3 regions of the Brevibacillus sp. BC25 genome follow, and region 2 is predicted to be linked to each of the others. Evidence: predicted binding sites of a transcription regulator. Region 2 holds the regulator's gene; each other region holds the start of a gene.
The links. The regulator CtsR, encoded in region 2, represses protease genes until heat stress. The targets are predictions, from matches to a motif close to ATGGTCAATAAAGGTCAAACA.
Positions count from the first base shown of each region.

Region 1: the regulator CtsR is predicted to act here: its motif matches at 1,299-1,319, upstream of PMI05_RS18850 (ATP-dependent Clp protease ATP-binding subunit).
Region 3: the regulator CtsR is predicted to act here: its motif matches at 1,238-1,258, upstream of clpP (ATP-dependent Clp endopeptidase proteolytic subunit ClpP).

Region 1 covers NZ_AKIX01000068.1:22,749-26,028, reverse strand. Annotated here, with positions in the region: gene PMI05_RS18860 (TetR/AcrR family transcriptional regulator) at 1-36, shown strand, start outside; gene PMI05_RS18855 (MFS transporter) at 102-1,241, shown strand; gene PMI05_RS18850 (ATP-dependent Clp protease ATP-binding subunit) at 1,360-3,280, shown strand, end outside.
Region 2 covers NZ_AKIX01000007.1:333-3,612, forward strand. Annotated here, with positions in the region: gene PMI05_RS01125 (UDP-N-acetylglucosamine--LPS N-acetylglucosamine transferase) at 1-1,055, shown strand, start outside; gene PMI05_RS01130 (HAD hydrolase-like protein) at 1,085-1,771, shown strand; gene PMI05_RS01135 (CtsR family transcriptional regulator) at 1,961-2,425, shown strand; gene PMI05_RS01140 (UvrB/UvrC motif-containing protein) at 2,442-2,960, shown strand; gene PMI05_RS01145 (protein arginine kinase) at 2,980-3,280, shown strand, end outside.
Region 3 covers NZ_AKIX01000032.1:6,476-9,755, forward strand. Annotated here, with positions in the region: gene PMI05_RS09650 (hypothetical protein) at 103-285, shown strand; gene PMI05_RS09655 (H-type small acid-soluble spore protein) at 296-481, shown strand; gene clpP (ATP-dependent Clp endopeptidase proteolytic subunit ClpP) at 596-1,198, opposite strand; gene PMI05_RS09665 (hypothetical protein) at 1,330-1,551, opposite strand; gene PMI05_RS09670 (copper amine oxidase N-terminal domain-containing protein) at 1,767-2,234, shown strand; gene PMI05_RS09675 (branched-chain amino acid ABC transporter substrate-binding protein) at 2,452-3,280, shown strand, end outside.

The sequences.
Region 1 (3,280 bases), on a different contig from region 2:
ATGAATGGCACCATGGAATCTATCTTCGGCGCGTAATGCGCTCTTTTTTTTGAGTTATTTTTGTACCGATTGTTACAATAATTAGTAAGGAGTGTTCCTTCATGCCATCGATGATTTATTTGTTAGCGGTAGCGATTTTTGCGATGACGACTTCTGAATTTATGGTGGCCGGGATGATGAATGAGCTTGCCGATGATTTCGGTGTATCGATCCCCTCCATCGGGTATTTCATTACGGCGTATGCGGGTGCCATGGTGATAGGAGGCCCCATCCTAACAGCAACTCTCCTGCACATTCGCCGAAAACAAGCGCTGCTTTCTTTGGTTGCCGTCTTCTTTATTGGTCAAGCGTTAGGAGCAATGGCTTGGAGTTACGAGTCGATGATGCTTGCGCGTATCATTACGGGTATTGCTTCATCCGCAGCGTTTGGCATCTCCGTCAGTATTTCAGCCAGCTTGGTTCCCCCACATTCACGGGGAAAGGCGGCTTCGATTGTTTTGGCAGGCTTAATGATTGCTACTGTCATAGGGCTCCCTCTGACAACTGTTATTGCACAATATTTCGGCTGGAGAATGAGCTTTTGGGCTGTTGCGGTAGTCGTATTATTATCAGGGATCTTGATTCAATGGTTTCTTCCTTCCTCCGCACAAAAAGACCAGATGAACGGAAAGGATGAGCTTGCCAGGTTTCAAAATCCGCACCTTTGGGCCGCGTATACAACGAGTATGCTGATCATTGGCGGTACCTTCGCAGCGTTTAGTTATTTTACTCCGATTCTTACCGGTGTAACTGCATTTTCGGATGCGAGTATCCCGTATTTGCTTGCCCTTTATGGGATCGCGACCGTGATCGGAAATATCGTAATTGGCAGACTTGCTGATCGTTTTACCATGCGAATCCTTGTAGCGGGATTAAGTATACTCTTAGCGGCATTGGTTCTGTTTGCCGTAGGTGCCGAAAATAAATGGATCGCTGTACTGTCCATTGTTCTGATTGGCTTGACGGGTGTAGCGATGAATCCAGCCATGATCGCACGAGTCATGAATACAGCAGGCAGTGGGACGATGGTAAACACTGTGCATACTTCCTTTATTACATTGGGTGTTGCCATTGGTTCTTCCTTAGGCGGGATCGGGATCAGTAGTGGCTATGGGCTTGTTTCACCATTGTGGGTAGGCGCTTGTTTAGCTGTTATCGGGTTACTTTCAATCGTTCCCTATCTGCAAAAGAGCAAAGTGTAAAAAACCATACAATCCCTCTTGAAAGTCAAAGAAGGTCAAACTATAATAAGGTCAACGAAGGTCAGGAAAGGTCAAAGATCTTCTGAATTCCAAAACAACGCTTTTGGGGGGATTGAATATGCATTGTGAAATCTGCAAACAACGAGAAGCAACTGTGACTGTTCATATACGCGTACAAAATCAGCAACAAAAATACGATCTGTGCCAGGATTGCAAAACAAAGCTGACCAACCAAATGGGAGTGGGCATGGGCTTTAGTCCTTTCTCCTCCTTCTCTGGACTGGATGAGTTCCTGCAAGGCTTTGCCCAAGGCCAGGTGAATCCGGGCAAATCTTCTAGCCAACCGCGACCACAAGCACCAGAGCGTGGTGGAGGCATCCTCGATGACCTGGGGCGTAATCTCAACGACTCGGCACGTGCCGGACTGATTGATCCTGTGATTGGACGCGAACAGGAGATTGAGCGTGTCATTGAGATTTTGAACCGACGCAACAAAAACAATCCGGTTCTGATCGGGGAGCCAGGGGTCGGGAAGACGGCGATTGCGGAGGGTCTCGCCCTGCGTATTACGGAAGGGCAAATACCGACCAAGTTGAAAAACAAGCAGGTGTACATTTTAGATGTCGCCTCTCTGGTTGCAGGGACGGGAATTCGCGGACAGTTCGAGGAAAAAATGAAGCAAGTGATTGCCGAGCTGCAAAAACGCAAAAACGTCATCCTGTTTGTGGATGAGATTCATCTCTTGGTGGGAGCAGGTTCTGCGGAAGGATCTATGGATGCGGGGAACATCCTGAAGCCTGCACTGGCTCGCGGTGAGTTGCAGCTGATTGGGGCAACTACGTTAAAAGAGTATCGCGTGATTGAAAAAGACGCTGCTCTGGAGCGTCGCCTGCAGCCAGTCATGGTCAAGGAACCAACCGTAGAACAATCCATCGAGATTTTAAAAGGATTGCGTCCGAAATACGAAGCATTTCACCAAGTCGCTTACTCGGATGATGTCATCCGTGCCTCCGTGGAATACTCCCATCGTTACATCCAGGATCGATTCTTGCCTGACAAGGCGATTGATCTCATGGATGAAGTGGGCTCGCGCTTGAATCTGAGATCCTCCGCGGTTGATACGGCAGAGCTGCATGAGCGGCTGGCGCAAATCAATCAGGAGAAAAAGGAAGCGACAGAGCAAGAGGCATACGAACGAGCTGCTCGTCTGAGAGACGAGGAAGCGGGCATTTTAGAGAAGCTGGATCAGATTGAGGGCAAGGAGCAACGCGTCCAGGTTGACGTCACGGACATCCAGGCCTTGATCGAGCAAAAGACTGGGATTCCTGTTACCAAGCTGCAAAGTGATGAGCAGATGAAAATGAAAAACTTGGCAGCTCATTTGGAAGCAAAAATCATTGGGCAATCCGAGGCGGTCACACAAGTAGCGAAGGCGATTCGACGCAGTCGTGCAGGTCTGAAACCGAAAAACAGACCGATTGCTTCCTTCCTGTTCGTCGGTCCAACTGGCGTAGGGAAGACAGAGCTGTCCAAAGCATTGGCAGAGGAGCTGTTTGGTACCCGCGATTCCATGATCCGTCTCGATATGAGTGAGTACATGGAGAAGCACTCGGTATCCAAATTGATCGGTTCTCCTCCTGGTTACGTCGGTCATGAAGAAGCAGGTCAGCTGACAGAGCGCGTACGCCGCAATCCGTACAGCATTATCCTGCTGGATGAGATCGAAAAAGCACACCCGGACGTGATGCACATGTTCCTGCAAATTCTGGAGGATGGTCGTCTGACAGACAGTCAGGGTCGTACGGTGAATTTTAAGGAGACGGTCATCATTGCGACGAGCAATGCCGGTGTGAGCGAGCGGAAAATCTCCGTTGGCTTTGGAGCAAAAGCGCCCGAGCCTGCCACCGTGCTGGATTCTCTAGGGGCGTACTTCAAGCCGGAGTTCCTAAACCGCTTCGACTCGATCATTTCCTTTGCGCATCTGGAAAAACAGGATTTGGTCAAAATCGTCGATCTGCTGCTGCAAGATGTCATGGGCA
Region 2 (3,280 bases):
AAGAAAGCTTGGCTGAGAGTGGTTGCACATCAATGATCATCGATACGTTGGAATATATTAGCCCCACCTTTCACAAGATTTTGCTGGAAAGCTATATGAATCTGTTAAGGCTGTCACCCAAGATGTGGGGCAGAATTTACCATAATACAGAAAAAACCCGTTTCTTCGATATGAATGTGCTGATGAATAAGTTATTGGCAAACAAACTGAAAAAGCTGATCAACAGTGTACAGCCTGATGCCTTTATTGCTACGCATCCGTTTGCAAGCTGTATGCTCTCCGTACTGAAAGGGAGAAATGATTGGAAGGAACCAATCTATACAATTATTACTGACTATACCATCCATCCTTCATGGATTAATCACCATATCAATTATTACTTCATCGGCCATGAACAACTGTATTACCTGTTAGACGTTTATCGACAGGACCATCAAAAATTCATTCCGATGGGCATTCCCATCATGAAAAAATTCAGTTTGCCATTGGAACCCGAACTGATTCGGGGAAAGCTTGGTCTTGCTCCTGGACAAAAGAGCATTATTCTTTCAGGGGGCGGATTGGGTCTTGGTTCGATGGAAAAGGTATTAGATGGGCTAGAAGAGATTAACATTCCTCTGAAAACCTTTGTGTTAACAGGGACAAACGACAAGCTGTACAATAAAGTGATAAATCGTACGTATCGCCATGAAGTCGTTCCACTAAAATTCATCAATAACTTCCACGAATACTTGGAGACGGCTGATTTAATTGTCACCAAATCAGGCGGACTTACATCAGCTGAAGTAATGAGTAAACGGGTACCCATGATTGTTTACAACCCTCTGCCTGGACAGGAAGAGAGGAACAGCCACTTTTTGCTCAATAATGGATGTGCGGTACATGCGAATCTGTCAGAGCAATTGATTTACTTTATCGATGAACTATTGCATAGCCCGTCCAAGGTGGATTATATGCGTAGAATGGGACAGAAAATCTCGAAGCCAGATGCTGCACAACGAATTACCGAGTTCATCATGGATGATATGAATATGTTGCCAGGAGAAGTAGAATAGCTGCCTAGCCAGATAAAATGGAGGAACCCATGACTGTACCATTCGCCATATTATTTGATATGGATGGCACGTTACTGCAAACAGAAAAGCTGTCGACCCCCGCATTTATTCGAACGTTTGACCAGCTTCGTCAAAAAGGACTATGGCAAGGGGAAACCCCTGACGAACGTGAACTGATCAATGTACTGGGAATGACGATCGAGCAGATCTGGGACAAATTACTGCCGGGTGCGAGTGAGGAAGCCATTCGCTCAGCCGACGCCTTCTTGCTAGACAATGAAATCCAGTTACTCAAAGAAAGAGTGACCGAGCTATATCCGGATGTAAAATCAACCTTGGAAACGCTGCGTGAGAAAGGATTTGCTTTGTTTGTAGCAAGCAATGGGCAGGAAGAGTATATCGATGCCATTTGTCAGGAATACGAGTTAAAGCCGCTGATGACCGATCTGTACTCAGCTGGCCGTTTCCGTACGCATTCCAAAAATGACCTGGTTGCAAAATTGTTGTCTGATTACAAAATCGAGCAGGCCATCATGGTAGGAGATCGTCACTCCGACGTGGAAGCTGGCAAGACAAACGGTTTATTTACCATTGGATGCGACTTTGGTTTCGCGAGACCAGGCGAGCTTGATAGGGCAGATGTCATCATCACCAGCTTCTCTCAGCTACTGAATCATTTGCCAGCAATCGACACCAATACACAAGAACAAACATAAACCATTCCTCAGTGAGTGGTTTTTTTGTTGATCATGTCCAAGTTTCAAGCGACCCTCTTTTGCCCACACTAGAATGTGTAAGGGACACTTGCGGGCACGCATTAAACCCATTATAATTAACGTCAAAGATAGTCAAAGTCAATTAGGTAACCTCATAAGAACATACACAGAGGAATAGGAGGCGATGACTTGCGTAACATCTCGGACATCATTGAACATCACTTGAAAGGCATCATTACAAACAGTCCCAATGGATCGATCGAGATTCAGCGTAGTGAGCTTGCCGACCATTTTCAATGTGTGCCGTCTCAGATCAATTACGTCATCAATACGCGCTTTACCGTTCAAAAAGGATACATTGTAGAGAGTAAGCGCGGGGGCGGCGGGTATATTCGCATACGCAAGGTGCAGATTGTCAGTAAAGCGCGCTTGCAGGAATTGCTAACAGAAGAACTAATTGGTGAGAGCATCAGTCAGAGCGTGGGAAATGCGATCGTAGAAAGACTATTTGAGGAAGGATTAGTCAACATCAGAGAAGCAACCTTGATGAAAATCGCTACCTCGCGAAACGTATTGACGCTAGAAGCTGAATTGCGGGATCGTTTGCGGGCAAATATTTTAAAGCAGATGATCGCAGCAATCTTGTTGAAGTAAAAGGAGGTATGCTGTTATGAACTGTGAGGAATGCGGAAAACGACCGGCGACACTTCATTTGACGAAAATCGTCAATGGCGAAAAAACCGAATACCATATTTGCGAGCAGTGTGCTCATGAAAAAGGGGACGTCTTTACCGGCTTTCACAACTTCAGCATCAACAATCTCCTGTCAGGACTTTTAAAATTTGATCCCATGCAAAAGAATGGACGCGAAACGGCAACAAATAAGCCGCTTCAATGCGAAACATGTGGACTCACATATTCTCAATTTAGTAAAAGCGGCCGATTTGGCTGTAGTGATTGCTACACCTTTTTGGGTGATCGACTGGACCCCCTTTTCCGCCGAATTCATGGAAACACACAGCATAGTGGAAAAGTACCAGAGCGGACCGGTGGCAAACTGAAGATCCGCAAAGAGCTGGAGCAACTAAAGCAAGCGCTGCAAAGTCATGTCGCCAGTGAAGAGTTCGAGAAGGCAGCAGAAATGCGCGATCGAATTCGAGCATTGGAACAAAAAATGGCCCAATCGTAGCAAAGGAGGTTAGCTGGTTATGTCCCAAAAGCAGTTTATGCAAAACCCGTGGAGCAATTGGATGAAAGGAGAAGGTCCTGATTCCGACATTGTCATTAGTACACGGCTGCGTATCGCCCGTAACCTGCGCCAGCACCCCTTTCCGTTATTGGCAACGGACTCGCAGGGCGAGGAAGTCGTCAGAAAGGTAACGGAAGTAAGCGATTCGGAGGCAATGCGCAAAAGGCATCAGCTTCAGGTCATCCATATGGACCAAATTAATCCGTTAGAAAAAAGGGTGCTCGTAGAAAAGCATCTGATTAGCCCTCATCTGGCAGAGG
Region 3 (3,280 bases), on a different contig from region 2:
AGGGAAGTGTCTTTTTTTGTTGGTCATCTTGATGAATATGTATCAATTCACTTCGGGCAGGGCATTTCTAACCATGTATATTGCATGAAGGAGGAATGACACATGAGTAACCGTGATAAGTGTTACGAAGGCCGCGATTGTTATGATATGGACATTGATCGGATGGTAAACGAGGGACTGGGGGGCGGAGTTGTTTCCGACCAAAACGGCCTGATTGAAGAAACGACTGTAGACACGATGACAGGGGCGTCGTCGGCCAAGCAAGCTCTTGAAGATGAGCAATAGGGAGCCGCTTATGAATGTAACGAGAGCACAAGCCATCATGAGCTCCGACGACCATATCAAGGTAGAGTACGAAGGACAAGCCGTTTGGATCGATGCTGTAGACGAAAAAACATCAACTGCACGTGTGCATGAGGAAAAAAATCCGGGACATAGCCGGACAGTCTATGTCAGTCAGTTAATGGAAGTATCACCATGATCCATCGAAATAGCCGTGCAAACCAAGGGAAGCCTCTTGGGGTTTGCTCGGCATACAAAAAAACACTCGGCCTGTAGTCCAGGCACGAGTGCTTCTTTTTTTACTACGTATCTCTTATTTTTTGGAAGATGGTTCAGAAGTGATGACTTTGTCAATCAATCCGTACTCTACTGCTTCTGCGGCAGAGAGGAAGTTGTCGCGATCGGTATCCTTTTGGATGCGCTCCAAAGGCTGTCCAGTGCGTTCAGCCAGGATGGTGTTCAGATGATCACGCATCTTCAAAATACGTTTTGCGGCAATCTCAATGTCGCTCGCTTGACCTTGTGCTCCACCCAATGGTTGGTGGATCATGACTTCACTGTTTGGCAGAGCAAAGCGTTTGCCTTTTGCCCCAGCAGCCAGCAGGAATGCTCCCATCGAAGCAGCCATTCCGATACAAATGGTGGATACATCTGGCTTGATGAAGTGCATAGTATCGTAAATTGCCATACCAGCAGTAATTGAACCGCCTGGGCTGTTTATGTACAAGTGAATGTCTTTCTCCGGATCTTCCGCCTGAAGGAACAACAACTGTGCCACAACGATATTGGCTACGGTGTCGTTGATTGGGGTTCCCAGAAAGATGATGCGGTCTTTGAGCAGGCGGGAATAAATGTCGTAAGCACGTTCCCCACGGTTCGTCTGTTCAATGACGGTTGGAATTAAATTCATATGCATCTAGTCTTCCTCCTCTCTTTGTAACAATATCATACACAAAAGGTCAATGAAGGTCAAACACATAAGTGCGTGCCCTCACTACCATGTTTGCCAATTTCCCTCTGTCTAAACGTACTCGAAAAAGAAAACATTCATTCCTTGGAATTCTCATCGGCCTCGGCCAAATCGACGGCGAGTTTCAACGTGGCTTTCATCTTTTTTCCCTTGATGATCGTATATTCATCGATTTGTTTGGCTTGCAGTTGATTGATGGCTTCCGCCAGCTCCTGTTGGTCTTTATATGGTTCAATGGTCAATAAGCATTCTTCGTCACTGGCCTCTTGATAAATGAGAAAAAAACGTTCCCCTGCCATGGTAAGCCTCACTTTCGAAAGTTATCCACAATGTTATGCACAGGTTGTGCACAAAAACATTTGTTCGTGGGATATATATTTTATTTCCTAGTCTTGTCATGTTTGGGGAGAGAATTACATAGGAAATGTATGGAATAAAAAAGAAGGAAAAAGTTGATTCGTGTCGAACCTTACAAAATTGGAATTCATTTCATGATATTTAAGGGGTGTTTATTATGCTTCGCAAGTTTTCTACAATGATGCTTACAGCGGCTCTTCTAACAGGAAGTGTAGCAGCAACGGCTGCGTTTGCCCAATCTGCTCCTGCTCCTGTACAGCAACAAAAAATCAAAGTTCAGCTAAACGGTAAGGAGTTCCCATTCCCACAAGAAATCGTTACTGAAAATGGTGTTGTGTATGTGAATTCGAGCACATTGGCGATTGCTTTGGGTGGTACTGCAGCATGGGATAGCACGACCAAATCTCTGCTTGTTGCCAAAGACAACCAGTACGCTCTGCGTATGTACGAAAACAAAAACTTTGCTTATAAAAACGGCAAAGAAACCAGTGTAGCAAATCCGCCGCGTCCAGTGACCGGAGCAGTGCTCGTTCCTCTCGTATTCATCGCCCAAGAATTGGGTGCAAAAGTAGAGTACGATGCAAAAACGCTCACTTACAAGCTGAGCATTCCAATTAATTCCTAATAGTCAATCGGATACTTCTCATCAAGATAGCCACTTCTAAGCGTAGAAGTGGCTATCTGCCTCAATACACCACGTGTACGCCTCTATTAGCAGCCAGCGATAGAGGTTCTTTAATTGATTCTTCTTTCAATCATTTCTATTGCAAATTTTCTAAAATATCCTACAATAAGATTGTGATTCATAGTTTGCTCATAAATAAAGAGGGGGATGTTTTGCTATGAAAAAACAGAAATCATTGTCGATACTGGCTGCAACATTTGCTCTGAGCACATTGCTCGCGGGCTGCGGTGGAGGTACGGGGACGGGTGGACAAAGCGCGACACCACAACCGAGCAACAATAGCGGAGGAAGCACGGGCGGTGCAAGCGGAGCTACTGAGAAGCTCGTGATTGCTGTAGTTGGTCCGATGTCTGGTCAGTACTCCGATTACGGAAGCACAGCAAAAGCTGGTGCTGAATATGCGTTGAAAGAAAAGACAGAAGCATTCAAAGCACTTGGCTTTGACATTCAATTGTCCGCGCAAGATGACCAAGCTGACCCGAAACAAGGGGTAGCAGTCGCACAAATGTTGATTTCAAATCCTGACGTAGTCGGAGTAGTTGGCCATGCTACAACAGGTGCTTCGATTACAGCAGCAGCGCAATACGAGCAAGAGAAGCTCGTAATGGTATCTCCTTCCGCAACGGGATCAGATTTGACTGAGCAAGGTAAGAAGATCGTACACCGCATTTGTGCGCGTGATGATCAACAAGGCTCCAAGGCTGCTATTTTTGCCAAAAATCAGTTGAATGTAAAAACGGCTTTCGTTATGCATGACAAGGCTGCTTATGGACAAGGTCTTGCGGAAGAAGTGAAAAAGCAATTTGAAAAAGACGGCGTACAAGTTCTCGGCTTTGAAGGGGTAACAGCAGGCGAGAAGGATTATAGTGCGATCATCACCCAAATCCTTGCGAAAAATCCAGAGATGATCTACTTCGGTGGATATTACTCTGATGCAGGGATCATCGTGAAACAAGCACGTGAAAAAGGCTTCAAAGGTGTCTTCA